Regions from separate parts of the Bordetella genomosp. 13 genome, predicted to be linked through region 3. Evidence: predicted binding sites of a transcription regulator. Region 3 holds the regulator's gene; each other region holds the start of a gene.
What was found. The regulator LexA, encoded in region 3, represses DNA repair genes until DNA is damaged. The targets are predictions, from matches to a motif close to ACTGTATNNNNATACAGT.
Positions count from the first base shown of each region.

Region 1: a site for LexA is predicted at 4,118-4,135, ahead of CAL15_RS11345 (ATP-dependent helicase). Genes of this name have one in related genera too.
Region 2: a site for LexA is predicted at 3,712-3,729, ahead of imuA (translesion DNA synthesis-associated protein ImuA). Genes of this name have one in related genera too.
Region 4: a site for LexA is predicted at 3,960-3,977, ahead of CAL15_RS04910 (VRR-NUC domain-containing protein). Genes of this name have one in related genera too.

Region 1 is NZ_CP021111.1:2,503,318-2,510,407, forward strand. Features, by position in the region: gene CAL15_RS11335 (thermonuclease family protein) at 45-704, opposite strand; gene CAL15_RS11340 (magnesium and cobalt transport protein CorA) at 804-1,811, opposite strand; gene CAL15_RS11345 (ATP-dependent helicase) at 1,921-4,071, opposite strand; gene CAL15_RS11350 (kelch repeat-containing protein) at 4,265-6,220, shown strand; gene CAL15_RS11355 (DUF72 domain-containing protein) at 6,240-7,090, shown strand, end outside.
Region 2 is NZ_CP021111.1:3,188,556-3,195,645, reverse strand. Features, by position in the region: gene CAL15_RS14320 (error-prone DNA polymerase) at 1-1,527, opposite strand, end outside; gene CAL15_RS14315 (Y-family DNA polymerase) at 1,537-3,069, opposite strand; gene imuA (translesion DNA synthesis-associated protein ImuA) at 2,999-3,691, opposite strand; gene CAL15_RS24775 (methyl-accepting chemotaxis protein) at 3,986-5,035, shown strand; gene ypfH (esterase) at 5,137-5,841, shown strand; gene CAL15_RS14295 (Rpn family recombination-promoting nuclease/putative transposase) at 6,013-6,960, shown strand; gene CAL15_RS14290 (efflux transporter outer membrane subunit) at 7,005-7,090, opposite strand, start outside.
Region 3 is NZ_CP021111.1:2,095,394-2,102,483, reverse strand. Features, by position in the region: gene lon (endopeptidase La) at 128-2,569, shown strand; gene CAL15_RS09480 (tripartite tricarboxylate transporter substrate-binding protein) at 2,778-3,752, opposite strand; gene lexA (transcriptional repressor LexA) at 3,997-4,644, opposite strand; gene CAL15_RS09470 (amino acid aminotransferase) at 4,879-6,081, opposite strand; gene uvrB (excinuclease ABC subunit UvrB) at 6,184-7,090, shown strand, end outside.
Region 4 is NZ_CP021111.1:1,053,621-1,060,710, forward strand. Features, by position in the region: gene CAL15_RS04895 (beta-eliminating lyase-related protein) at 1-2,069, shown strand, start outside; gene CAL15_RS04900 (DNA topoisomerase IB) at 2,093-3,151, opposite strand; gene CAL15_RS04905 (type 1 glutamine amidotransferase domain-containing protein) at 3,282-3,833, shown strand; gene CAL15_RS04910 (VRR-NUC domain-containing protein) at 4,006-5,673, shown strand; gene CAL15_RS04915 (ATP-dependent DNA helicase) at 5,787-7,090, shown strand, end outside.

The DNA of each region.
Region 1 (7,090 bases), 410 kb from region 3:
GGATTGCGCCCGCTTGCGCGCGTATCGGCATGACCGCATGCGCGTCAGCCGCACTTGCGCTGCCGCCAGCATTCATAGCGCCACTTCCAGGGTTCGACCGCGCCCGGCTGCGACCACAGGCCCTGGCGCGCTTCGCGCGCGTTGCGCTGCAGGCCCGGCATGGCCGTATCGCGCAGGTAGGCGCCGCGGCGCGCCGTGTAGGCCCAGGCATAGCCGGCCGAGACCTGTGCCCGGTTGGCCGATGACCCGTCGTCCAGCCGCACGGTGCAGACGTCGCGGCCGTATTGGTCGGCCTCGTGGCACTGGGCGCGCAGGTAGCGCCCCGCCACCAGGCCGGCCAGGTGCTTGCGCGAGGCCTCGGCATAAGGCTGGCCCGGCTGGTTGGCGCCGTTGCCCGCCTCGGGCGCATCGATGCTGTCCAGGCGGATGCGGCGCTGGCCGTCGGAGGTGAGCATGGTGACGGTGTCGCCGTCGGCCACGTCGACGATGCGACCGCGCAATTCGTAGGGCTCGCCACGCTGCGCGGCGTCGCGTCCGGCCGGCGGACCCGAAGGCCCGTCGGAAGGTTCGCCGAAAGGCAGATAACGCTGCACCAGCACGCCGGCCGCGGCCAGCACCAGCGCGGCGATGCCGGCGCCGAGGCGGCGGGCGCCGCGTCGGCGGGCGCCGCGCGCTTGCCCGCCGCGCCGAGGCCTTACGAACATGCTGGACAAGACAGACTCCGCGTCACTCATGTGGCCGGCAGTTTGCCACAAGCCTGGCGGCCCGAGCGCGCTCTTGCCGCGCGCATGCCGCAATCGCCCCTACAGCCAGCCCGAGCGGCGGAATCGCCAATACAGCACGCCGCAGGCCGCCCCGATCATGGAGAGCGTCAGCGGATAGCCCCACTCCCATTTCAGCTCGGGCATGTACTCGAAGTTCATGCCGTAAAGCCCGGCCACCGCGGTCGGCACCGCCAGGATGGCCGCCCAGGAGGCCAGGCGCCGCGTGGTGTCGTTCTGCTGCGCCTGCGCGATCATCTGGCTGGCTTCGAACGCGAAGGCCAGGGCCTCGCGCAGCGCGTTGATCAGTTCGTCGATGCGCTGGATGCGATCGGCCACCTCGCCGAAGTATGGCCGCGCATGTATGTCCACCGCCGGCATCTCGACGCGGGCCAGGCGGCGACAGATCTCGGTCATGGGCGAGATGACGGTGTGCATGCGCAGCAGGTCGCGGCGCTGCCGGTACAGCCGGCGGATGTCGGCGTCCTTGGCGCCGCGGATCAGCAGCTTCTGTTCGGCGTTCTCGACCACCGTCTCCAGCTTGGTGACGGCCGCGAGATAGCGGTCGGCCAGCATGTCCAGCAGCTCGCTGGCCACATAGTCGCTGCCGCGCCGCAGCAGGTCCGGCACGGCCTCGAGACGCTCGCGCAGCGAGGTGTGGGGCGCGACGGCGCCGCGCCGCACGGTGACCAGGAACCCTTCGCCGATCAGCAGCTGGGTCTCGCCGAACAAGGGGCGTTCGGATTCGACCTCGACCGTGGGCGCCACCACCAGCACCATGTTGCCGTAGTCCAGGATCTTGGCGCGCCGGTGCGGCTCGAGCATTTCCTCGACGTTCTTCTCGCAGGCGCCCAGCGCGCGCACCACCTGCGACAGCAGGTCCGCAGGCGGATTGCGCAGGCCCATCCACAGCAGGCTGTGCTCCTGGCCCGCGTACCGGTGCACCTCTTCCAACGGCACGTCGTGGTCGCGGCGGCCATCGACATAGGCGACGGAAGCCACCACGGTGGTCTGGTCGAATTGGGCGGCGGGCGGGACGTCCTGGGACATGGTTGCTCCTCTATGAATGCTGCGGCAGGCATGATCTGGTATCGCCCCGCCGCCACCATGATAGTGCCGCGCCGCATTCGCCGCCGGGCACAGGCGCGGCGCGGCCGCGCTACGAGAACATGCCGCGCATCCGGCTGGCCAGGTCCACCACCGGCGCGGACTGCGCCGCGCGCTCGCCGCGGCCATGAGGCAGCTCGGGCGGCTTGGGCAGGTGGTCGAACAGCGGCAGCAGCGGCTGCGGAATGAAGCGCGTGCGCGAGGCATAGACGTGGCGGTCGCCCATGCCGTTCTGCTGGTGCACGTAAAAGCGCTGTGGCACGATGATCTGCAGCCGTTCGCGCGCGCGCGTCATGGCCACGTACAGCAGGCGGCGCTCTTCCTCGATCTCTTCGCTGTCACCCGTGCTCATGTCCGAAGGGATGCAGCCGTCCACCGCGTTCAGCACGTACACCGCGCGCCACTCCTGCCCCTTGGCGGAATGGATGGTGGACAGGATCATGTAGTCCTCGTCGCGCAGCGGCGCGCCGGACTCGTCGCTGGTGGCGTTGGGCGGATCGAGCGTCAGCTCGGTGAGAAAGCGCTCGCGCGTGGGATAGCCCATGGCGATGCGAGCCAGCTGCTCGAGATCGGCGCGGCGCATGGTGGCGTCGCCGTCGTACAGGCGTTCGATCTGGTCGCCGTACCAGCGCAACGCGATCTCGACGTCCGCGGGCCAGTGGTGGCCGGGCGCGCGCAGCGCGGCGTACGTCTGCACGAAAGCCGTCCACTCGTCGCGCGCGCCCGCCCCGGGCTTGAACGCGCGCATGGCGTCCAGCGGCTCGGAGGCCTGCGCGAGCTCGTCCATCAGCCGTCCCGCGGTGGCGGGGCCGATGCCCGGCAGCAGCTGCGCCACGCGAAACCCGGCCATGCGCGTGCGCGGATTCTCGGCCCAGCGCAGGATGGACAACAGGTCCTTGACGTGCGCGGCCTCGAGGAACTTCAGCCCGCCGAACTTCACAAAAGGGATGTTGCGGCGGGTCAGCTCGAGCTCGAGCGCGACGCTGTGGCTGGCCGCGCGGAACAGCGCCGCCTGCGACTTCAGCGTGGCGCCGCCTTCGCGCAGCGCCAGCACCTGGTCGGCAACCCAGCGCGCCTGGCCGGCCTCGTCCGACACGGTGACCAGTTCGGGCCGCTGCGACGAGGCCCGATCGGTGTACAGCTGCTTGGCATAGCGCTCGGGGGCCAGGCCGATCACCGCGTTGGACGCGTCCAGGATGGGCTGCGTGGAGCGGTAGTTGCGCTCGAGCGTGACCACATGCGCGCCATCGGGAAACTGCCGCGGGAAGTCGAGGATGTTGCGCACCGTGGCCGCGCGGAACGAATAGATGGCCTGCGCGTCGTCGCCCACCACCGTCAGTCCGCGCCCCTGCGGCTTGAGCGCGATCAGGATGTCGGCCTGCAGCCGGTTGGTGTCCTGGTATTCGTCCACCAGCACGTGATCGAAGCGCTCGCCGGTCTCGCGCGCCAGGCCGGGGTCGCGCATCATTTCGGCCCAGTACAGCAACAGATCGTCGTAGTCGAGCGCCTGCTGGGCCTGCTTGGCCTGCACGTACGCGCGGAACAGGCGCTTCAATTCGTCTTCCCATTGGGCGCACCATGGAAAGACCTGCGCCAGTACGTCGGCGATGGGCGCCTGGCTGTTGACCACGCGCGAATAGATGGCGAGGCACGTGCCCTTCAAGGGAAAGCGCTCGCTGGTGGCCGACAGGCCCAGTTCGTGGCGCACCATGCCCATCAGGTCTTCGGCATCGCCGCGATCGTGCACGGTGAAGGAGTCGGACAGGCCGATGCGCGCGGCATATTCGCGCAGCAGCCGCGCGCCCACGCTGTGGAAGGTGCCCGACCAGGGAAGCGGCGGCGCCGACTGGCCGGCGCCCAGGTTCATCGCGCGGCGCAGCACGCCGCCCACGCGCCGCTCCATCTCCTGCGCGGCGCGGCGCGAGAACGTGAGCAGCAGCATGCGCTGCGGATCCGCGCCCCGCAGGACGAGGTGCGCCACGCGATGCGCCAGCGTGCTGGTCTTGCCCGAGCCCGCCCCCGCGATGACCAGCAGCGCCTGACTCGGGCCTTCTGGCCCCGCGCCGTACTCGGCAGCCTCGCGCTGCGCGGGATTCAGATCGGCCAAGGGGTCGGGGCGGGCCGTCGAGGCACGCCCGGCTTCGGAGGAACGGTCCGTGAAGGCGCGCCCCGCATCGGCGTGGCTGGAGTCGGGATCGGACATGGGGATAGGCAAAGACGGAATTGCGCGGAAACCAGCCGGAGAGATTACTGGATATTTGAACAGGAAAAAGTAACACACCGCCCGGAAACGGCGGGTATAGTTAGCGGCGCGACGGCTCGCGGTTCAGCGTAGGCGTCGCGTTTCCCACCCGGTCAAGCTCGCAAACCCGCTTCAAAAAAGAAGGGCATACCCCATGATTTCCGTTCGGACACCAGACGCGGCACGCCGCGCCCGTGGCGGCTTCTACACCTTGCTCATCGGCATCGTGCTGTTCTCGTTGTCGGCATGCGGCGGCAGTGGGGACGACGATCCCGACGCGCCCGCGGGACTGAGCTATGCGATGACGTCGGCCATCTACGAGACAGGGGTCGCGATCGCGCCCAACGAGCCGCGCGTCAGCGGCGGGGCCGTTGACAGCTTTACGATTGAGCCGGCCCTGCCTGCCGGCCTGGGGATGGATGCGGCCACCGGCGTGATCTCCGGTACGCCTACCGCCGCCAGCGCCGCGGCAATCTATGTCGTGACGTCGCAGAACGCCTCGGGTAGCGCCACGGCGCGCCTCGAGATCGAAGTGCGCGAGCGCATCGCCGCGCCGGCCAGCCTCAGCTACCGAGACAGCGCCGTCGCCTATACCGTGGGCACGCCCATACCCGACAACACGCCCACCAGCACGGGCGGGCCCATTGCCGGCTACACGGTCAGCCCCGCGCTGCCCGCCGGACTGGACCTGCATCCGGAAACCGGCGTGATCAGCGGCACGCCCCAGGCCGAGACGCCTGTCGCCACCTACACCGTCACCGGCACGAACGCCGCGGGCAGCATCGGCACGACGCTCGACATCTCGGTGCAGCCGGCACTGCAGGCGCCCGCCAGCCTGAGCTACGACGCGGCCGAGCCGCTGTACGTATCCGGTGAGGCCATTCCTGCGAACACGCCGCACGTCACCGGCGGCGCGCCGACAGGCTACTCCGTCAGCCCCGCGCTGCCGGCCGGCCTGAGTCTCAACGCGACGACCGGCGTCATTTCCGGCATGCCGTCCGCCCTGCAGGCACAGGCGCCGTACACCATCACGGCATACAACGATGCCGGCAGCGCGCAGTCGTCGGTGCGCATCACAGTGACGGGACGAGGCGCCTGGACCAGTATTTCCGCCGCGCTGCCGACGCCCGTCCGCGACGCCACGGCCGTTGCCCTGAACGATGGCCGTGTCCTGCTCGCTGGCGGCTATGGCCCAACCGGCCCCATCGGCGACGCGACGATATACGACCCGGCCAGCGATTCATTCACCGCGGCCGCGCCGATGCTGGTGCCACGCTCGGGTCACACCGCCACGCTGCTGGCCGACGGACGCGTGCTCGTCACAGGGGGCTCGCCTCTGCCGTCCTCCCCCGCGACGAACCATTCCGAGCTCTACGATCCCGTGGCAAACACCTGGACCGCGACCGGCTGGTTGAACGAGCCTAGGCAAAGCCATACGGCGACGCGCCTTCCCGACGGACGGGTGCTGGCTATAGGCGGTACCACCAACGACGGCTCGATCCAGGCCCACGCTACGGCGGAAATCTACGATCCGGCCACGGGCGTGTGGACGCTGCTGCCCCGTCAGCTTTCGGGGCCGCGCGCGCAGCACGGCGCCGCACTGTTGGCGGACGGCAGCGCCGTGCTGGTGACAGGGGGCATCGACGGCAGCGCGCTCCTGCAATCGGCGGAGCTGTTTCCCACGGACCTGGTCACTCCGACGACGCCTATGGCCGTGGGCGGCATGGCGGGCAATCCCACCACGCAAAGCGTTGCGCTGGCAAATGGCAAGATCCTGTCCATCGCCGACGGCAGCAGTACCGCCTGGCTGTACGACCCGGCGGATTCGAGCTGGACGACCAGCACCATGAACCAAGTCCGCAGGCTGGCCACCATGACGCTGTTGACGGACGGGCGGGTACTGGTCGCCGCGGGGCGCGACGCCACCGCCGCCCTCCTGAACTCCACCGAGATCTACAACCCCGACGTCAATGCCTGGACGACCGCCGGCAGCCTGACCGCGGGCAGGCACCGCGCCGCCGCGGCGCCCCTGCCTGGCGGACAGGCCGTGGTGCTGGGCGGATCCGATGCAGGCTCCGTCATGGGGTCCGTGGAGCGATACGTGCCGTAGCGCGCGGGTCGGAATGATCATGAGCCTGCTGGTCGGCACCGCGTCCTGGACCGATCCCACGTTGCTGGCGTGCGGCCGCTTCTATCCACCGCACGCCAAAGACGCCGAATCGCGCCTGCGCTTCTATGCCGACCATTTCGACACGGTCGAGGTCGATTCCAGCTACTACGCCCTGCCCGATCCTTACACGGCCTATCTGTGGACCCAGCGCACGCCGCCGGGGTTCGTCTTCAACATGAAGGCCTTTCGCGCCTTCACCGGCCATCGCATCCCGTTGAAGGCGCTGCCGGAAGACCTGCGGCGCGACTGGCCCGACGCGCCCGACACACTGTTCGACAACCAGTTGCCCGAGCCCTGGATTGATGAACTGTGGCATCGCTTCATGCTGGCCGTCGAACCGCTGCGCATGACGGACCAGCTGGGCGCCATCCATTTCCAGTTTCCGCCGTGGGTGCGGCGCGATGCGCGCGGCATCGCCCGCGTGCGCGAGTGCGCGAGCCGCATGCAAGGCCTGACCATGTCGGCCGAGTTCCGCCACCACAGCTGGTTCGACGGCCCCGCCGCCACCGACGCCACGCTGGCCCTGCAGCGCGAACTGGGCGTGGTGCACACCGTGGTGGACGCGCCGCAAGGCATGGAGAACACGGTGCCCGCCATCTGGGAAGCCACCCATCCCGACCTGGCCGTCGTCCGCCTGCACGGCCGCAACGCCGCTTCCTGGAACGCCTCCGGCGCCGCGTCGTCTTCGCGCTTCCAGTACGTGTACACGCCCGAGGAACTGGCCGAGCTGGCGGCCCGCATCAAGAAACTGGCCAGGAAAACGAAGCGCACGCAGGCCCTGTTCAACACCAACTACGAAGACCAGGGCAT
Region 2 (7,090 bases), 1.1 Mb from region 3:
ATGCTGCGACAGGTGGCGCGGAAAGTTCATCAGGGTCTGCGCCAGTTCCGCCCAATGGCGCGACACGGGCGCGTCGGGATCCAGGCCGGACGATTTCAGCGTGCGCAGCAGGGACTCCTTGCCGTCCCACCATTGATGCGCGCGCGCCACCGTGTCGATGATGACCGGGTCCACGCCGAGGGCCTTGCCGGTGTCGCGCAGCACGCTGCGCGGGCGGTAGCTGATGACCACGGCGGTCAGGGCCGCGCGATGCCGGCCGTACTTTTCGTAGATGTACTGGATGATCTCTTCGCGCCGCTGGTGCTCGAAGTCGACGTCGATGTCGGGCGGCTCGCCGCGTTCCTTGCTGATGAAGCGCTCGAACAGCAGGCTGCTGCTTTCGGGACGGACTTCGGTGATGCCCAGGCAGAAGCACACGACCGAGTTGGCCGCCGATCCGCGGCCCTGGCAGAGAATGTCCCGCCTTCTTGCCTCTTTCACGACGTCGTAGACGGTGAGGAAATAGGCTTCGTACTTCATCTCGGCGATCAGCTCGAGTTCCTTCTCGATCTGCGTGAGGGTGGACGGGGGCACGCCTTGGGGATAGCGCCGCTTCGCGCCCGCCAGGGCTTCGCGGCGCAGATAGGACTGGGCGGTGTAGCCCTTGGGCACGATCTCGTTGGGATACTCGTACTTCAGTTCGTCCAGCGAGAACCTGCAGCGGCGCATCACGACCTGGGTCTGCGCCAGCGCCTCGGGCGGATAGAGATTGGCCAGGCGAATGCGCGTGCGCAGATGGCGTTCGGCATTGGCCGCCAGGTCGTAGCCGCATTCTGCCACGCTGCGGCCTGTGCGTATGGCGGTCATGGTGTCGTGCAGCGGCTTGCGCGAGCGCAGGTGCATCTGCACGTCGCCCACCGCGACCACCGGCAGGTCCGTGGCGCGCGCGGCCTGCTCGATGGCCGCGCGGTGCAGGTCGTCGCGCGGGCCGTACAGCAGCGTCAGGCCCAGCCAGGCACGCCGGGGAAAGGTGCGCGCCAGCCAGCGCGCCTGTGCGATGAGGGTGTCGGCGTCCATGCCGCAGGCAGGCGCCAGGATGGCCAGGCATTCGGGCAGGTTGCGCAGCGTCTTGAGGTCTTGCGCATCGAGCCGGTATTCGCCCTTGGCGGCACGCGTGCGGCCAAGGGTGATGAACTCGGACAGGTTGCCATAGCCTTCGCGGGTCTGCGCCAGCAGCACCAGCCTGATGTCGGCCGCGCCGGGCCCGGCCCGCAGCGTGAAGCTGGCGCCGATGATGAGTTGCAGTTGGTGGTTCAAGGAGGCGTCGCGCGCCGCCTCGTTGAGCCGCCTGGCCTGGGTGTGCGCGCGCACCACGCCGGCCAGCGAGCATTCGTCGGTGATGGCCAGCGCGGCATAGCCCAGCTCGAAGGCCTGGTCCACCAGCTCTTCGGGCTCGGACGCGCCCTGCAGGAACGAGAAGTTGGATTGGCAGTACAGCTCGGCATACGGCGGCAGTACGGCGGGAGCGGCGGTGGCGTTGTCAAACATGATCGAGCTTCAGGCATAGCGGCCGTGCAGGAACCAGCGCGCGTCCTCGCTGTCGCGCTCGCGAAAAAGCCAGTAGCGCGCGGCGCCGGCGTCCTCGGCCACGAAGTAGTCGCGCAGGGTCAGGCCGCCGTCCCACCAGCCGCTTTCGATGCGTTCGGGGCCGCGTATCAGGCGCAGGGCCTGGCCGCCGTAGACGGGACGGTTGCGTTCGATGCGCAGCGGCACCGGCGGATTGCACAGCCAGAAGGGACGCTCGAGGCCGGGCGGCAATTCGGGTGTGCGAAGCGTGGCGCCCGCGGCCTGCGCCTGCTGCCACCCATTGGCTTCTTCGGGCCGATGATCGGCCTTGGGCTGCGGGCGCAGCACGCGTTGCGCGCCCAGCCGCGCCGCCAGCAGATCCAGCAAGCGTGCATGGTCGGCGGGTTGGCTGGCGGGATCGGGGAACAGCGTGGCGCTGGCATCCGGACGCTCCACGGTTTGCGGGGCGTGCAGCGTGACGGCGATGACGGGCGCCGGCAGTTCGAACCGGCCCAGCCGTTCGCGCAGCAGCTCGATCAGGTGGCCGCCGTGCCAGGCCGGCTGGGCCAACGCCAGCGGCAGTTCGGTAGGCGGGCGGGCATGGCGGCCGCGTTCGTGCGAAAGCTCGAGCGTGATGTGCCGCACCGCGCGCTGGTGCGCGGCCAGCCAGCCGCACAACTGGTCGGCCAGACGGCGCGCCACGGCCAGCAGGGCGTCGGCATGCTCGATGTAGTCGGGCAGTTCGATGCGTTGGCGAAAGCTGGGGGGCGGGATGATCCAGTGATGCAGTTCGGGCGTCGCGCCATAGGCGGTATCGAGTGCCTGCAACAGCGCGCCGCAGCCGCGCCGCTTGAGGCCCGCGCGCGGCAGGCGCCGCAACTGGCCGAATGTCTGGCAGCCCAGGTCGTTCAGCCAGTCGAGGCGTTCCTGGGCCTGCGGCAGCAGGCGCAGCGGCAGGCCGTCGAGCATGCGTTCGAGGCTGGCCAGGCTGAGCGCGGCACGCCGGGGCGCGCGACGATGCGGCGCATCGGCGACCGCATCGGCGGCCATGCCGCTATCGCGGCGCGGCGGCTGGTGAGCCAGCAGCCAGGCGCCCAGCGCGGTAGGCGCCACGCCCAGCGTGGCCTGCACACCCTGATCGGCCAGCGTGGCGGCCACCCGGCGCGCCAGCGCGCGCGGGCCGCCGAACAGCTGCAGGCTGGCGCCCACGTCCAGCAGCAGGGCGGACTCGTCGGGGATGGCCAGTTGCGGCGTGTATTGAAGCAGCGCGAACGCGGCGCCTTGGCGCACCTGGGCTTCGGTGGCCGGCTGGCGCTCGGCCTGCGCACATTGCGGCGCGATGGCCGTCAGGCTGGCGCGACGCATGCCCACGTGCGCGCCGGCCCGCCGGGCCGCCGGGGTGAGGGCGACGACGCGGGCCGCTTCGAGCACCGCGCAGCCCGCATCGCCGTCGTCAAGGCACCAGTGCGGGCGCACGGCGTCCAGCGGCAGGCTGTGCAGGAACACGGCGATCCAGAGGCGCATGGGGAACGGGCAGGCTGCCCGGCTCGAAGGGAATGAAAAACGGGGTATCGGATACCGGACCGCGGCGCTTGAGCACGCGCACCGACAGGCCCGCCGGCGCGCTGTCCAGCGCCAGCCGCAGCGGCGCGGGCGAGGCCTGGCGCGCCGCCGTGGCCGGCCGCAGGGCGAAGCACAGCGTGTCGCTGCCCGCCGCGGCCAGGTGCAGGCGACGCAACGCCTCGTGCCGGGCGCGCGGCAGCCAGCACAACACGGCGCCGCAGGTGCCATGGCGCAGGATCTGCTCGGTCGCCCACAGCGCATCTTCGGGCGTGGCTGGATCGACCCACAGCAACTGCGCGGGATCGAGCCGCCATTGGCTCCAGCAGGCGATGTGCGGCACATAGGGCGGCTGCACCAGCGCGATGGCGCGCGGACCGTCGAGCCGCGCCAGCGCGGGTTGCACCAGGCGGACCTCGCCGATGCCGGGATGCGGTTGCAGCAGCTCGATGAGCGCGCCCAGCGGCCAGCCGCCGCCGGGCAACTGGCCGGCCAGGGCGGCATGGCCCGTGGCCACGCAGCGCGCGGCGCCCTGCGCCAGTTGCGTGGCGCGCCAGAGGGCGGGGTGGATGTGTTCGGGGCGCATCGTGGACAAACCAGAAATCTACTGTACGAATATACAGTATTTTGGTGGGGCGGCGCCGATGCCGAATAGGCCATCATGCGGGGATCTTGCGCCCCATTGTCTGGCTTTGGTGCCCCATTGTGGTGCGTACAACAGATGCCGTCAGCGTGCCTCGCCATGAGGGCCTTTCCGTCGGCACAAGTCCAACCACCCCGTCCGAATCTTCCTTCGCAATGACCTGGCACGCATCCTGCTTGATCGACATCAAGACTGTCTCCTCGTCCAACTCTTTGCCGTTCGAAAGGAGCAAGCAGCATGGCCCATCATCCCGAAATGATCGTCGAGTTATCGCGCCGCGTAGAGAAGATTTCCAACGAGAAAATCTCGAACATCGTCGACATCAACCAGCAAGCCAAATACCTTTCCCTGAATGCCCGCATCGAGGCCGCGCGTTCGGGCGAGGCGGGACGCGGCTTCGCGGTGGTGGCCAACCAGGTGCAGCAGGTGTCCGAACAGATCACGCACATCGCGGATGCGCTGAAGATGGAGCTGGCCGGTTCCATCGCCGACCTGATCCGCCTGGGCGAGAACACGCTGGAAGAGATCCGCGGCTACGAGGGGCGCCGGCTGGGCGACCTGGCCCTGAACATGATCGAGACCATGGACCGCAACCTGTACGAACGCTCGTGCGACGTGCGCTGGTGGGCCACCGATTCGTCATTGGTGGATCTGCTGCAATCCCCGGACGACCAGGCCGCGCGCCATGCCAGCCAGCGACTGGGAGTGATTCTGGACAGCTACACGGTGTACCTGGACTTGTGGGTGGCCGATGCGCAGGGCCGCGTTGTGGCCACGGGGCGTCCCGACCGCTATGCGCACGCTTGCGACGCGAATGTCGCGCACGCCGAATGGTTCCGGCGCGGCATGGCCACGGCCGATGGCGGCGATTACGCGGCGCTGGACATCTGCCATGAACCCTTGCTGGATGGTGCGCAGGTCGCCACCTATGCCACTGCCATCCGGGCAGGGGCCGAGCGCGATGGCAAGCCGCTGGGCGTGCTGGGCATTTTCTTCGACTGGGCCAGGCAGGCCGAGACGGTCGTGCGTTCAGTCGGGCTGAGCGACGAGGAATGGGCGCGCACGCGTTGCCTGCTGGTCGACAGCCGGCAACGCGTCATCGCCGCTTCCGATGGCGCCGATCTGCAGGAGCGCTACGTCCTGCTCGATACCGATGCCCAGGCGCGCGGCTTCTATCGCGCGGGCGAGCGACAGGTCGACTACGCCCTGACGCCGGGCTATGAAACCTATCCGGGCCTGGGCTGGTACGGCGTCATCGAACAGCAGCCGCGCCGCTACTTCGAATGATCCCGCGCCCACTGGCCGGAGCGACGCGCCGCTGGGGATAGAATGGACCATGGATACCGGGCCGGACAGATCGCCCGGTGCGTTTTTCGGAGTCCTGCCGCATGCCCGCATCCAATTCCATCGAATTCTGGCCCAACCCCGGCACCGAGGTGCGGCAGCTGTTCGTGCTGCTGCACGGCGTGGGCGGCACGCCCGATGGCCTCGAATCGCTGGCGCTTGCGCTGCGCGTGGCGTTTCCGGGCGCGGTGGTGCGCATTCCCGAAGGCTTCGAGGCCCACGACGGCAGCGGAACGGGCCGCCAGTGGTTCTCGGTGCGGGACATCACCGAAGCAAATCGGCCCGAACGGGTGGCGCAGGCCCTGCCGGCATTGGTGGAGTACGTGCAGGCGGCGCAGTACAGCCTGCGGCTGAAGTCGGCGGACACCGCGCTGGTGGGGTTCTCGCAAGGCGCCATCATGGCGCTCGAGGCCGTGCAGGCCCATCATCGCCTGGCCGGCCGCGTGCTGGCCTTCTCGGGGCGCTATGCGACCCTGCCCGAGGCTGCACCGCCATACACCACCATCCATCTGCTGCACGGCGCCGACGACGCCGTGATGCCGGTCGCCCATGCGCAGGCCGCGCAGGGCCGCTTGGCCGAACTGCACGGCGATTCCACCATCGACGTGGCCTCGCGCGTGGGCCACGAACTGCATCCGGTGCTGGTGCAGCGGGCCATCCATCGTTTGCAAACATGCGTGCCGCTGCGCAGCTGGGCGGCGGCGATGGCGATGGATCCGGCGCCGCCCGAGGGGACGTCGCTGCATTGATCGGAAGACCGCTCTTCAGCCCTGCGTGAGGTCATGTGCCAGCCATGGATGGCGCACCATGGGTGCGATGCGCGATGTTTGCGCCACATGCGACAAATCGATCCGATTTCGCTGGCAGATGGTTGTCATTAGAGTGTTGCCGGGCATAGTCCAACACCCGGGATACATGCTTTGACGTCTTCCGCTTTCCTTCAACGGCCGCGCCGCCTGCAGTTGTCCAACGATGTCGTCTTCAAGGCACTGTTCTGCGGCCATCCGCATCTGCTATCCGACCTGATCGATGCCGTGCGTCATCCGGCCACGCCTACCTCCATCGTTCGCATCCTGAATTCCGACATCCCGCCCGAAGCGCCCCAAGGCAAGGCGATCTCGGTGGACATCCTCGCGCAGGACGCGGACGGCCGTTATTACGTACTCGAGATGCAACGGTTCGGCCAATGTCACTGGCCCGCCCGCAACATGTATTACCTGGCGCGCAATCTGGTCCGTCAATTGCGCAGGGGAAACGACTACGACAGCCTGCAGCCGGTCATCGGCATCAGCCTGCTGGGACAAAATCTGTACCCCAAATTGTCGGATCAGGCTGATTGGCGCTTCGCCATGCGAGATGGCTGCCGGCCCGCCATAGAGTTCGATGACAGGCTGCAACTGCATATCGTCGAACTCGACAAGGCTGAATCGCTACCGTCGCCTGCTCTGCGTGCGTGGGCCAGTTGCCTGCGCGATAGCAACAATGAGGCACTCATGAGCCAGATCACCCATCCGCCCGTACTCGAGGCGTTGCAACTTCTTGAAGACATGCAGGCGGACGACGTATTGGCCTATACGGCCCTGTCGCACGAAATCGCCTTGATGGACCAGCGGGTCGCATTCCGCCATGCCCGCAAAGAGGGGCGAGCAGAAGGACGAGAAGAAGGACGAGAAGAAGGGCTGGAGGAAGGCCGAGCGAAAGGTCAGGCAATGGGCCGGATCTCCTTGCTCGAACGCCAGATCGCGCATCGATTCGGTACCGTGCCGCCCGATGTCCTGGCGCGCCTGCGTGAGGCCGATGCCACCCAGGTCGAGTCCTGGGCGCTTCAGTTGCTCGATGCTCCCTCGCTCGACGCGGTCTTTCGCTGATTCTTTGTGGCTATGTCCGGGCGGCAACCGCTCCGGGTTGAACCTCAGCGGCCGGCAATCTTCGCCGTATCCTGCCAGCCTCCCCCCAACGCCAGGAACAGCGCCACCTGGTCGGTCGACAGCGCGGCGC
Region 3 (7,090 bases):
CACGACCAATGCCTACCGCTGCTTGAATTTTCGGCTATTGTTCCCATATCAGACGTAACCGAGCGGTGTACGCCGGCGCGCCGGCAGCACCGTCCCCAATACGCCGAGTCAAATCGAGGAATCCCTTATGTCTGCCAGCCAGACCCTGCCTTCAGAACCCATCGACCTTCCGCTGCTTCCGCTGCGCGATGTCGTGGTGTTTCCGCATATGGTCATCCCGCTGTTCGTCGGCCGGCCGCGTTCCATTCGTGCTCTCGAGGTCGCCATGGAGGCGGGCAAGAGCATCATGCTGGTCGCCCAGAAGTCGGCCGGCAAGGACGATCCCACTCCTGAGGATGTGTACGAGATCGGCTGCGTGGCCGGCATCCTGCAGATGCTGAAGCTGCCCGACGGCACCGTCAAGGTGCTGGTCGAAGGCACGCAGCGCGCCCGCATCGACAGCATCGAAGACGTCGACTCGCACTTCACCTGCCAGGTCACCCCCATTGCGCCCGACGCCATGCAAGGGTCCGAAACGGAAGCCCTGCGCCGCGCCATCGTCGCGCAATTCGAGCAGTACGTGAAGCTCAACAAGAAGATCCCGCCCGAGATCCTCACCTCGCTGGCCGGTATCGATGACGCCGGCCGCCTGGCCGACACCATCGCCGCGCATCTGCCGCTCAAGCTCGAGCAGAAGCAGGCCATGCTCGAGATCACCGGCACCGCGCAGCGCCTCGAAGGCCTGCTGACGCAGCTGGAAACCGAGATCGACATCCTGCAGGTCGAGAAGCGCATCCGCGGTCGCGTCAAGAAGCAGATGGAGAAGAGCCAGCGCGACTACTACCTGAACGAACAGGTCAAGGCCATCCAGAAGGAACTGGGCGAAGGCGAAGAGGGCGCTGATCTCGAAGAGCTGGAAAAGAAGATCATCGCCGCGCACATGCCCAAGGAAGCGCGCAAGAAGGCCGATGCCGAGCTCAAGAAGCTCAAGCTGATGTCGCCCATGTCGGCCGAGGCCACCGTGGTGCGCAACTACATCGACACGCTCATCAATCTTCCCTGGAAGAAGAAGAGCAAGATCAACAACTCCATCGTCAACGCCGAGAAGGTGCTGGACGATGACCACTACGGTCTCGAGAAGGTCAAGGAACGCATCCTCGAATACCTCGCCGTGCAGCAGCGCGTCGACAAGGTGAAGGCTCCCATCCTGTGCCTGGTCGGGCCTCCGGGCGTGGGCAAGACCTCGTTGGGCCAGTCCATCGCGCGCGCCACGAACCGCAAGTTCGTGCGCATGGCGCTGGGCGGCGTGCGCGACGAGGCCGAGATCCGCGGCCACCGTCGCACGTACATCGGCTCCATGCCCGGCAAGATCCTGCAGAACATGAGCAAGGTCTCCGTGCGCAATCCGCTGTTCCTGCTGGACGAGATCGACAAGCTCGGCATGGACTTCCGCGGCGATCCCTCGTCGGCGCTGCTCGAGGTGCTGGATCCGGAACAGAACCACACGTTCCAGGACCACTACATCGAAGTCGACTTCGACCTGTCGGACGTCATGTTCGTGGCCACCAGCAACACGCTGAACATCCCGCCGGCGCTGCTGGACCGGATGGAGGTCATCCGCCTGTCCGGCTACACCGAGGACGAGAAGATCCACATCGCTCGCGACCATCTGCTGCCCAAGCTGATGAAGAACAACGGCGTGAAGGATGACGAACTCACGGTGGACGACAGCGCGCTGCGCGACATCGTGCGCTATTACACCCGCGAGGCTGGTGTGCGCGCGCTGGAACGCGAGATCGGCAAGATCTGCCGCAAGGTGGTTAAGAAGCTCCTGAGCCAGAAAGACCAGGCCGAGAGCGGCGCCGCCGCGCCCGTGACGGTCGACGCCGACAACCTGAACGACTATCTGGGCGTGCGTCGCTACACGTTCGGCATGGCCGAAAAGGAAAACCAGGTGGGCCAGGTTACCGGTCTGGCGTGGACGGAAGTGGGCGGCGACCTGCTGACCATCGAAGTCGCCGACATGCCGGGCAAGGGCAACATCCAGCGTACGGGCTCGCTCGGCGACGTGATGAAGGAATCGGTCGAAGCGGCCCGCACCGTGGTGCGTTCGCGTGCTCGGCGCCTGGGCTTTGCCGACAGCGTGTTCGAGAAGCACGACATGCACGTGCACGTGCCCGAGGGCGCCACGCCCAAGGATGGTCCGTCGGCCGGTATCGCCATCACCACGGCGATGGTCTCCGCGCTGTCGGGCATCCCGGTGCGCGCCGACGTCGCCATGACCGGCGAGATCACGCTGCGCGGCGAAGTCCTGCCCATTGGCGGCCTGAAGGAAAAGTTGCTGGCGGCCCACCGCGGCGGCATCAAGACGGTGCTGATCCCCGAGGAAAACGTGAAGGACTTGGCCGACATTCCGGACAATGTCAAGAACTTCCTCGAGATCGTGCCGGTCCGCTGGATCGACAAGGTGCTCGAGCTGGCGCTGGAGCGCCTGCCCGAACCGCTGGCGGAAGAAGAGGCCGTCAAGGAATCCATGGTGGCCAAGCCCGTCGAGCCGTCGAGCTCCAGCGACACGCTGATCAAGCACTGAAAGAGGCCCAGCCTCCAGCGGTGTGAAAAGGGGCGCAGTCCGCAAGGATTGCGCCCCTTTCTTGTTCGTGCTGCCGCTTGCTAGCCGTGCAATACGAACCGCTCGTTGCTCTTGAAACCGGCCAATATGGGAATGCGCTGGCCCGGCTGCACATGAGCCGGCGCTTGGGTCAGCATTGGAAACGGGCCCGTGCGCACATGGGCACTGATCACTCGATGCGCGCGCCGGCGGCTTTCACCACCTCGCCTGCCTTCTTCCAGTCGTCCTTCAGCAAGGCCTGGAAGCGGGCGGCCGGCAGCGAGCCGGCTTCCACGCCGAGGCCGGCCAGCCGCTTCTGCACGGCCGGATCCTTCAGCACTTTTTCCACTGCGGCGTTGATGCGTTCCACCTCCGCGGACGGCGTGCCGGCCGGCGCCAGCAGGCCCAGCCACGAATCGAACACGTAGCCAGGCAAGCCGGCCTCGGCCACGGTGGGCAGGTCGGGCAGGAACTGCGAGCGCTGCTGGCCGGAGTAGGCCAGCAGCTTGACGCGCGGGTCGTTGCGATAGGCCAGCATGCCTACGGTGGCGCCCGTCACCACTTCCACACGGCCGGCCAGCAGTTCGGTGACGGCGTCGCCGGTGGATTTGGTGGGAATGTGTTGCAGCGTCAGGCCGGCCTGCGCGGCCAACAGCGCCGTGGCAAGGTGCGATGCGCTGCCGTTGCCGGCGGAGGCGTAGTTCAGTTTGCCCGGCTGTGCGCGAGCGCGTTCGATGAGGGTGTTCAGACTGTCGATGCCGGACGGCGCGGACACGCCCACCACATAGCCCGTGGTGCCCACATACGATACGCCGACGAAGTCCGCCACGGGATCGTATGGCAGCTTGGCGTATAGATGGCCGGCCAGGTGATGGCTGGCGGCGGCCAGTACCAGCGTGTTGCCATCGGGCGTGGCTCGGGCAACCTGTGCCGTGCCCAGGCTGCCGCCCGCGCCGGCGCGATTCTCCACCACCACCGTGGCTTTCAGTTCCTGCCCCAGTTCATTGCTGAACGTACGGGCCACGGCGTCCTGCGTGGCGCCCGGGCCGTACGGCACGATGATGCGGATGACACGCTCGGCGTGCGCCGTGCCGGCCATGCCCGCGAGCAGGGCGGCGATGGCGCCCGCCAGTTTCAGGCGGGAAAAACGAAAGGGAAACTTCATTGCTGAGTCCTGGATGTAAGGTTTGCTGCCACGCGCGCGGTGGGCGGCGAACCGGCGATCTTATCGAGTGGCCGGTGGCGGGCCAAAGACAAAAACGCAATAAACATAGGCGCAGGCACGGGCCGGATCATGTGCGGCACCGGGCGGCGCATGCAAGAAGCCCTCGACGGGCGGCGCCGCGTCGAGGGCTTTCAGTTGGCCGGGTGCGCCGCCTTCATCATGGATGCATGGCGGGTTGGCGCGATCAGTGCAGGGCGTGGGTGCGGATCAGGCCGACGGCGACGCCTTCGAGCGCGAAGTCTTGCCCGGGCTCGACAATGATGGGGGAGAAGTCGGGGTTTTCGGGCAGCAGCTCGATGCGGCCATTGGCGCGCTGCAGCCGCTTGACGGTGACATCGTCGTCGATGCGAGCCACCACGATCTGGCCATTGCGAGCTTCGGAGGCCTTTTTGACGGCCAGCAGGTCGCCTTCGAGAATGCCGGCATCGCGCATGCTCATGCCGCGCACCTTGAGCAGATAATCGGGCGCCTGATCGAACAGGGCGGGGTCCACGCCGACTTCGCGCTCGACGTGCTCGGCGGCCAGCATGGGACTACCCGCCGCCACGCGGCCGACCAGGGGCAGCAGCAGGTGGGCGAGCGTCGTGACGGCAGAGGGCGCCGCGACGGTTTCGTCGGCCGCCTTGAGACGAATGCCGCGCGAGGCGCCCGCCGTGAGCTCGATGGCGCCCTTGCGCGCCAGGGCCTTCAGGTGGTCTTCGGCAGCGTTAGGCGAGCGAAAGCCCAGCGCCTGGGCGATCTCGGCGCGGGTGGGCGGAAAGCCGGTGCGCGCGACCGTCTGGCGAATGAGGTCGAGAATTTGCTGTTGGCGTTCCGTGAGTTTCGTGGCCATGGCGATGATCCGGGTAGCGCTGGACGCGGACTGTATGTATATACAGCGCCATTCTGGGGGACGCAGCAGAAAATTGCAAGGCGCGCCAGGGCGCGGTTTGTTTCAACACAAATCCGCGGCGGTGCGCGTCTCGACGTTGCGTCCGGGCGAATGACTGCGCTGCCGAAGCTGCCATGACACCGCACACGAAAACGGGGCCCGCAGGCCCCGTTTCGCAGCGCAATGCCGGCCGCCTTACTTGATGACGGCAGCGATGGCGGCAGCGACCGTGTCGATGTTGCGGCTGTTCAGCGCGGCCACGCAGATGCGGCCCGTGCTGATCGCGTAGATGGCGTGCTCTTCGCGCAGGCGATCGACCTGCTGGGCCGTGAGACCCGAGTACGAGAACATGCCGCGCTGGCGCAGCACGAAACTGAAGTCCTGCGTGGCGCCATGCGCCTTGATCTTGTCCACCAGTTGCTGGCGCATCAGGCGGATGCGGTCGCGCATGCCGGCCAGTTCCTGTTCCCACATCGCGAACAGCTCGGGCGTGTTCAGGACCGTGGACACGACCGTGCCGCCATGGGTGGGAGGATTGGAGTAGTTGGTGCGGATGGTGCGCTTGAGCTGGCTGAGCACGCGCGCGGCCTCGTCCTTGTCGCCAGCGACCACGGTCAGGGCGCCCACGCGTTCGCCGTACAGCGAGAACGACTTCGAGAACGACGAGCTGACCAGCATGGTGATGTCCAGGTCGGCGAACAGGCGCACCACCGCGGCATCTTCCTTCAGGCCCGCGCCGAAGCCCTGGTAGGCGATGTCCAGGAACGGGACCAGATTGCCAGCCTTGACCACGTCGGCGATCTGCTTCCATTGCTCGGGCGTGGGATCGACGCCCGTGGGGTTGTGGCAGCACGCGTGCAGCACCACGATGGTCTGTGGCGCGGCGGCCTTCAGGTCGGCCAGCATGCCGTCGAAGTTCAGGCCGTGCGTGGAGGCGTCGTAGTAGCTGTAGGTGCCCACCGGAAAGCCGGCGCGCTCGAACAGCGCACGGTGGTTTTCCCAGCTGGGATCGCTGATCAGCACCTTGGACTGCGGCAGCAGTTGGCGCAGGAAGTCGGCGCCGACCTTCAGCGCGCCGGTGCCGCCCAGCGCCTGGGTGGTGAGGACGCGGCCGGCCGCGGCCAGCGGCGAGTCGGCGCCCAGCAGCAGCGCCTGCGCGCCCTTGTTGTAGCCCGCGATGCCTTCGATGGGCAGGTAGCCGCGCGCCGCGGCCGCCTCGATGCGCGCCACTTCGGCTTTGCGGACGGCGCCCAGCAGGGGAATGCGCCCTTCGTCGTCGTAGTAAACGCCCACGCCCAGGTTGACTTTGCCGGGGCGGGTATCGGCGTTGTACTGCTCATTCAGGCCAAGAATGGGATCGCGCGGCGCGAGTTCGACGGAAGCGAAGAGGTTGCTCATGGGCGTTGAATCGGTGGGTGGACGCACTACCGGGTGCTGTGGATAATGGGGGGTTTACCCCGACAGAATGTCTTCATACAGACATCTTGGAAAAAGTCTAGCATGCCGCCCGATTCCGGATACGTCGACTACCCCGGCAGCCCCTTTCACCTGTACCAGCCCTATCCCCCCGCGGGGGACCAGCCCACGGCCATCGAGGGCCTGGTGCAGGGGGTGCAGGACGGCCTGATGTACCAGACGCTGCTGGGCGTCACGGGCTCGGGCAAGACCTACACCATGGCCAACGTCATCGCGCGGCTGGGACGGCCGGCGCTCGTGCTGGCGCCCAACAAGACGCTGGCGGCGCAGCTGTACGCCGAGATGCGCGAGTTCTTCCCGCGCAATGCGGTCGAGTACTTCGTCTCGTACTACGACTACTACCAGCCCGAAGCCTATGTGCCGACGCGCGACCTCTTCATCGAGAAAGACTCGTCGATCAACGAGCACATCGAGCAGATGCGGCTGTCCGCCACCAAAAGTCTGCTGGAGCGGCGCGACACCGTCATCGTGGGCACGGTCTCGTGCATCTACGGTATCGGCAATCCCGGCGATTACCATGCCATGGTGCTGATCCTGCGGGCCGGCGACCGCATCTCGCGCCGCGAGATCCTGGCGCGCCTGGTGGCCATGCAGTACACGCGCAACGATGCCGAGTTCACGCGGGGCACGTTCCGCGTGCGCGGCGAGACGGTGGACATCTTTCCGGCGGAAAGCCCCGAGCTGGCGCTGCGCATGACGTTGTTCGACGACGAGGTCGAGACGCTGGAGCTCTTCGATCCTCTTACCGGCCGGGTGCGCCAGAAGCTGCCGCGCTTCACCGTATACCCGGGTTCGCATTACGTCACGCCCCGCGAGACGGTGCTCAGGGCCATCGAAACCATCAAGGAAGAGTTGCGCGAGCGCCTGAAGCAGCTCACCTCCGACGGCAAGCTGGTCGAGGCGCAGCGGCTCGAGCAGCGCACGCGCTTCG
Region 4 (7,090 bases), 1.0 Mb from region 3:
AGGTGGGCGTGAAGCTGGCGCGTCTCATCGGGCACGTGCGCCCGGAACTGGACATCTATCTTCTGACGGACCGCAAGGTGGAGCAGCTTGCGGGGGACCCGACCGCCGCGACGATCCGCCGGGTGTTCTATGAGGCAGAGGAGCCCATGGAGGTGCACCTGAACATTCTGGAAGGGGTGCGCGACCGGCAGGCGACGCCCCATTTCGACAACCTCAAGCGATACGCGGCGCGACCCATCAGCACTTTCCACGCGCTGCCGATCGCGCGAGGCAAGTCCATCATCAAGTCGAACTGGATCCGCGACTTCGGCGAGTTCTATGGCCTGAACCTGTTTCTGGCGGAGACTTCGGCTACCACCGGCGGCCTGGACAGCATGCTGGAGCCCACGGGGAACATCAAGGTGGCGCAGGAGAAGTTCGCGCGGGCCGTGGGCGCCGATCACGTGTTCTTCGTGACCAATGGCACGTCGACATCCAACAAGATGGTCTATCAGGCCGTGACCAAGCCGGGCGACATCGTCATCGTGGATCGGAACTGCCACAAGTCGCATCACTACGGCATGGTGCTCTCGGGCGCCCAGCCGCTGTATGTCGAAGCCTTTCCCATGACCGAGTATTCGATGTATGGGGCCGTTCCGTTGCGCACCATCAAACAGGCGCTGCTGGACCTGAAGCAGGAGGGGCGGCTGGACAAGGTGTCCATGGTGACCCTGACCAACTGCACGTTCGACGGCCATATCTACAACACCCGCCGCGTCATGGCGGAATGCCTGGCCATCAAGCCGGATCTGATCTTCCTGTGGGACGAGGCGTGGTTCGGTTTCGCACGCTGGTCACCCTTCCTGCGCCCACGCACGGCGATGGGCGCGGCCGCCGCATTGGAAAGCTGGCGAGCGGATCCGGCGGCCATGGAGGCGTGGGAGGCCCAGGCCAATGAGTTGGGACAGGATCTGGATCCGCGGGATCCGCGGCTGCTGGAACGGGAGCTGGTGCCGAATCCGGAGAAAATGCGGATACGCGTCTACGAGACAGACTCGGTACACAAGTCGATGTCGAGCCTGCGCCAGGGGTCTCTGGTGGCCGTGCGCGACGAGGACTACGACCATCATCTCTCGGCTTTCCACGAGGCCGTGTTCATCCATGCGTCCACGTCGCCGAACGCGCAGATTATCGCGTCGCTGGATGTCGCCCGGCGGCAGATGGAGCTCGAAGGGTACGAACTCGTCATGCGCGCGATCGAGGTCGCGCTGGCGATCCGGCGCGAAGTGGCCTCGCATCCTCTCATCTCGAAGTACTTCAGCGTGCTGGGCGCCGACAAGATGGTGCCCCCGGAGTTTCGCACGTCCGGTTTCCTGGACTATCTGGCCGCGGGCGCGAACTGGCTGACCGCCGTGAAGGCATTGAAAGAGGACGAGTTCTGCCTGGATCCCACGCGGCTGACGCTGGTTTGCGGGACCGCGGGCTACGATGGAACCGCCTTCAAGAACCTGCTGGCATCCAAGTACAACATCCAGCTGAACAAGACCTCGCGCAACAGCGTGCTGCTCCAAAGCAATATCAACAACACCCGCAGCGACGTGGCCGCGCTGATCAAGGTGCTGCTGGAGATTTCGCAAGGAATCGAAGCCAGGCTGAAAGAGGAAGGCGAAACGGGGCAGGCGGCATTCGCGGCCAAGGTGAAGAGCCTGATGGAGGACGTTCCGAACCTGCCCAACTTCAGCCGCTTTCACGACGGGTACCGCCAGGACCCCGGCAGCAGTACGTCGGAAGGCGACATGCGTACCGCGTTCTTTGCGGCATACAACGAGGCGGACTGCGAGTATCTGCCGCTGGCGAGCCCCGCGCTGGACGATCGGCTGTCGAATGGTCCCGAACTGGTCTCCGCCAACTTCGTCATTCCCTATCCGCCCGGATTTCCCATCATGGTCCCGGGGCAGGTCATCGACGCCGACACGATCCAGTTCATGCGCAAGCTCGACGTCAAGGAGATCCACGGGTACAACGCCGCGCGCGGCATCAAACTGATCAAGCCGGCGGCCATCGGACGCCAGCCCGGTGCGCCGGAGTGAAGCGAGCCTGCGCCGCCGCGCGGTCAGGTCGTGAGAGCCTGCAGGAACGCCAGCAGCCGCCTTTCCTCGGCCGTCAGCCCGCGCGGCGTGTCCGGCGCGCGGGCGTCGGCGGCCAGCGTGCCTTCCAGGTAAGCCTCCATCACGGCAGGATGGATGTAGCACGAGCGACAGACGGCCGGGGTGTTGGCCAGGCGCTGGGCCACGCGCTTCACGACTTCCGTCAGCTGTTTGCGGGCCGCGGTGACCGACCGCGATTCGCCTTCCGCCGGGCCCAGCTCCATCCTCAGCGCCGAGTAGGCGTACAGCGTACCCGCCCAGGTGCGGTAGTGCTTGGCGGTGAAGTCGGCGCCGCTGGCCTCGCGCAGATAGTCGTTGACCAGATCGGAATCGACGGCCCGCGGTTCGCCCGACTCGTCCAGGTAATGGAATAGCTGCTGCCCCGGCAGGTCGAGGCAGCGGCGCACCAGGCGCGCGATGCGCCGGTCGGCCACCGTGACGTCGTGCGGCACGCCGCTCTTGCCCACGAAGCGCAGGCGGATGCGGTCGCTGCCCACCTGCGCGTGGCGGCGGGTAAGGGTGGTCAGTCCGAACGACTGATTGGTGCGGGCGTATTCGCGCGAGCCGATGCGGATCCGGGTAAGTTCCAGGAGGCGCACCAGCGTGGCCGCGACCTTGTCGCGGGACAGGCCGGGCAGATCCATGTCGCGCGTGATGCGCGCGCGAATGCGAGGCAGGCACAGGCCGAATTCCACCAGCTGGCCGTACTTCTGTGCGTCGCGCACCGCCGTCCAGTCAGCGTGATAGCGGTATTGCTTGCGGCCGCGCGCATCGCGGCCCGTGGCCTGGATGTGGCCCTGAGGGTCGGGGCAGATCCATACGTCTGTGTAGGCGGGCGGGATCGCCAGGGCCTGGATGCGGGCGATCACGCCGGGGTCCGTGATGCGCTTGCCCTGCGTGTCCAGGTAATGGAAGGCCTTGCCGTTCACCCGCCGCCGGCGAAAGCCGGGGCGGCTGTCGTCGGCGTAGACGAGGCCGGCGCCCGTCGTCGACGGCAAGGGGATCAATATGTCGGGGGCGTTCATGTGCGCCCGTTGAGCAAGCAGCGTGCCTGCAAGGGGCATGCGCCTTGCTGCACTTTGCACGGCGGCGCGGGCGGCCCCGGTGCGCCGCGCAGTCGTACCCGGTAAGCGGGGCCACGCACCAGGAGCACACATGGCAACTCTTCAAGATCTGACCGTCGCGATTCTCGCCGTCGATGGATTCGAGCAAGTCGAACTCACGGGCCCGCGCGATGCACTCAAGGCTCAGGGCGCGCGTACGGTGCTGGTTTCCGCCAAGACCGATCCCATCCTGGGCATGCACCACGACAAGCCGGGCGACCGCTTCGACGTGGACCTGACGTTCAATCAGGCGGAAACCGAGACGGGCAACTTCGACGCGTTGCTGTTGCCGGGCGGCGTCATGAATTCCGACGAGATTCGCATGCAGCCCAAGGCGCAGGCCATCGTGAGCGCCATGATCGAGGCCGGCAAACCGGTGGCCGTGATCTGCCACGGCGCGTGGCTGCTGGTCTCGGCCGGCGTGGCGCGCGGCCGCAAGCTGACCAGTTGGCCGTCGCTGCAGGACGATCTGCGCAATGCCGGCGCCGAGTGGGTGGACCAGGAGGTGGTGATCGACGGGAATCTGATCACCAGCCGCAAACCGGATGACATTCCCGCATTCAGCAAGGCGTTCATCGAGGCGCTGCAGAAAGTGCGGCGCTGAGGCATGCGGCGGGCGGCATGCGGCGTGCGGCCAGGCGGAGGCTGCGAAACCTGGCCGGGGCGGTGAACGACAGAATAGCCATGGCGAGCGCCCGGGCGTGGAAGCGGCCGCGGGGTTATGATTGCCACTGGATATATATCCAGTTTTCAAGGCCGCCCGCGCCCCGTCCGGCATGTATCCCCCGCACCGCTACTACTACCTGCACAACTTTCAACAAGCGCTCGACTGGCTGGCCGCGCGTTACGCCGACGTGCTTTCCGCGGCCGAGCAGGAGTTTCTTGGCGCCTTCCCGGCTTTGCCCACGCCTTCGCGGGCGCTGCTGGTGCGGCTGTTGATGCGGCGCTCGGCCGTGCACCGCGCCGAGCGCCTCCATTACGAAGAGATCGGGCCGGTCGAGGCAGCCGCGCAGCCCCTGCTTGCGCTGGGCTGGCTGCGCGCCGACCCTGTGCTGGACTGGCCGCAGTGGGCCGCCCTGCACACCAAGGAAGAGCTGGCGCGGCGCTATCCGCAGGCCGGGCTGCGCGCCTCGGCGCGCAAGGCGGAATTGCTTGCCGGGCTCGAGGCCTTTCTCGGTCCGCCCGAAGCGCGGCCGTGCAGCGGCTGGGGCGCCGCATCCGAAGAAGCCATCTGGTCGGTCGAGGTGGCGCCGCTGGTGCAGCGGCTGCGCCTGATGTTCTTCGGCAACCTCGACCAGAGTTGGGCCGAGTTCGTGCTGGCCGACCTGGGCATCTTCCAGTACGAGAAGGTCGAGATCGATGCCGCGACCCGCGCCTTCCAGCGGGCGGAAGACGTGGATGTCTACCTGGCGCTGCAAGCCGTGCGCGATCGGCTGGACGAGGCCGAACCGGACGAGGCGCCGGCGCTGCGCGCGCAACTGGCCGCCTGCGAGACCGCGGCGCCGTGGCTGGCGCGCCGCCACGCCAAGGTGTGGTTTCGCCTGGGGCAGTGGTGCGAACGCGCCGCGGTCTGGGCCGAGGCCGAGCTGGCCTATCGCGCCAGCGCCTATCCCGGCGCACGCCAGCGGCTGATACGCGTGCTCGAGCGCCAGCAGCGCTATGCCGAAGCGCATGCGCTGGCCGCGGATGCGCTGGCCCGTGCGGAAAGCGAAGCCGAGCGACAACTGGTGTCGCGCATGCTGCCGCGGCTGGCACGGCAGGCCGGTCATGCGGCGCCGGCGCGCCGTGCGCGCCTGGCGCCCGAACCTACCGTGCTGACGCTCGAACGGCCGTACGACGCGTCCAGGGTGGAGCTGGTGACGCGCGACCACTTCGCTGGCGATGGGGCGTGCGTGCATTGGGTGGAGAACGGCCTCATCAATTCGCTGTTCGGCCTGCTTTGCTGGGACGCCATCTTCCAGCCGCTGGCCGGCGCCTTCTTCCATCCGTTCCAGCGCGGGCCCGCCGACCTGCACGAACCCGACTTTCGGGCGCGCCGGGCACGGGCCTTCGACGCGTGCCTCGCCACGCTGCGCGATGGCGGACATCGCGCGCGCATCCTGGCGCGCTTCGAAGAGAAGGCCGGCATACAGTCGCCGTTCGTGTTCTGGGGCATGCTGACGCGCGAACTGCTGGAGATGGCGCTGGACTGCATTCCGGGGGAACACCTGGCGCTGTGGTTCGAGCGCCTGCTGGACGACCTGAAGACGAACCGCTCGGGGCTGCCCGATCTGGTGTGCTTCTGGCCGGCAGAGCGCCGCTACGAGCTCATCGAAGTAAAGGGGCCGGGCGATCGCCTGCAGGACAACCAGGTGCGCTGGCTGGAGTATGCGGTGGCGCATGGCCTGCCTGTGCGGGTGTGCCATGTGCGCTGGGCGACGCCGGCCATGGAGCAAGCGGCATGAGCCTGACTGGCCGGCCCGAGGGCGAATGCCGGGCCGCGGAGCGCGAAGGCGCGTCCATACGCCCAGCGCCTCGCCCTGTCGACGAGAAGCCTTCAGGCAGCGGCGCAGCGACGATGATGCACGTGGCCGTGCGCACGCTGTGCGACTTCACCGCGCGCACGGGAGACCTGGATCTGCGCTTCACGCCAGCGCCCACGGCGCTGGAAGGCATCGCGGGACATGCTGTGATCGCGCAGCGCCGCGGCGAACATGTCGAGCACGAGATCGCGCTGGCGGCTACACATGCCGGCCTGACCGTGCGCGGCCGCGCCGATGGCTACGACCCGCGCGCATGCCGCGTGGAAGAGGTGAAGACCTATCGCGGCGAACTGGATGCATTGCGCGACAACCAGCGTGCGCTGCATTGGGCGCAGGCCCGCGTGTATGGCCACATGCTGTGCGCGTCGCGCGGGCTTGCCCATATAACGGTTGCGGTCGTCTATTTCAACCTCGACACCGAGGTGGAGACCGCCGTGGCCGAGACGCTCGACGCGTCCGCGTTGGCGGCCTTCTTCAATGATCTGTGCGAGCGCTACGTCGAGTGGGCCAGGCGAGAGCGCGCCCATCGCGAGGCGCGCGATGCGGCGCTGGAGACCCTTGCGTTTCCGTATGGCCGGATGCGTGCCGGCCAGCGCGAACTGGCGGTGGCGGTGTATCGCGCCGCGCGCGACGGCCATCCCCTGATGGCCCAGGCCCCCACAGGCGTGGGCAAGACGCTGGGCACGCTGTTTCCCTTGCTGAAGGCCTGCGCCACGCAGGGACTGGACAAGGTGTACTTTCTCTCCGCCAAGGGACCGGGCCATGGTCTGGCGCTGGAGGCGGTGGCGCGGCTGCGGGCGACTCGCGAAGGCGGCCTGCCGCTGCGCGTGATGGAGCTGGTGGCGCGCGACAAGGCCTGCGCGCATCCGGACCGGGCCCGTCACGGCGAGGCCTGCCCGCGCGCAAAAGGTTTCTATGACCGCCTGCCCGCGGCGCGCGAGCAGGCGCTGGCCCGTCCCGAAGCCGCGCTGACGCGCGTGGCGGTGCGCGAGGTGGCGGACGCCCACCGCATCTGCCCGTACTACCTGGGCCAGGAGCTGGCGCGCTGGAGCGACGTGGTGGTGGGCGACTACAACTACTGGTTCGACGGCAGCGCGATGCTGTATGCGCTGACGCTGGCACATCAGTGGCGGGTGGCCGTGGCGGTGGACGAGGCGCACAACCTGCTCGAGCGTGCGCGGCGCATGTACAGCGTGACACTGGCGATGTCCGACGTGCGCGCGGCTCGCGCGGCAGCACCGGCGCCTCTGCGCAAGCCGCTCGACGGCCTGCTGCGTTCGTGGCGGGCCGTGCAGAAAAAGCAGGAGACGCCGTATGCGGCCTATGACATGGTGCCGCA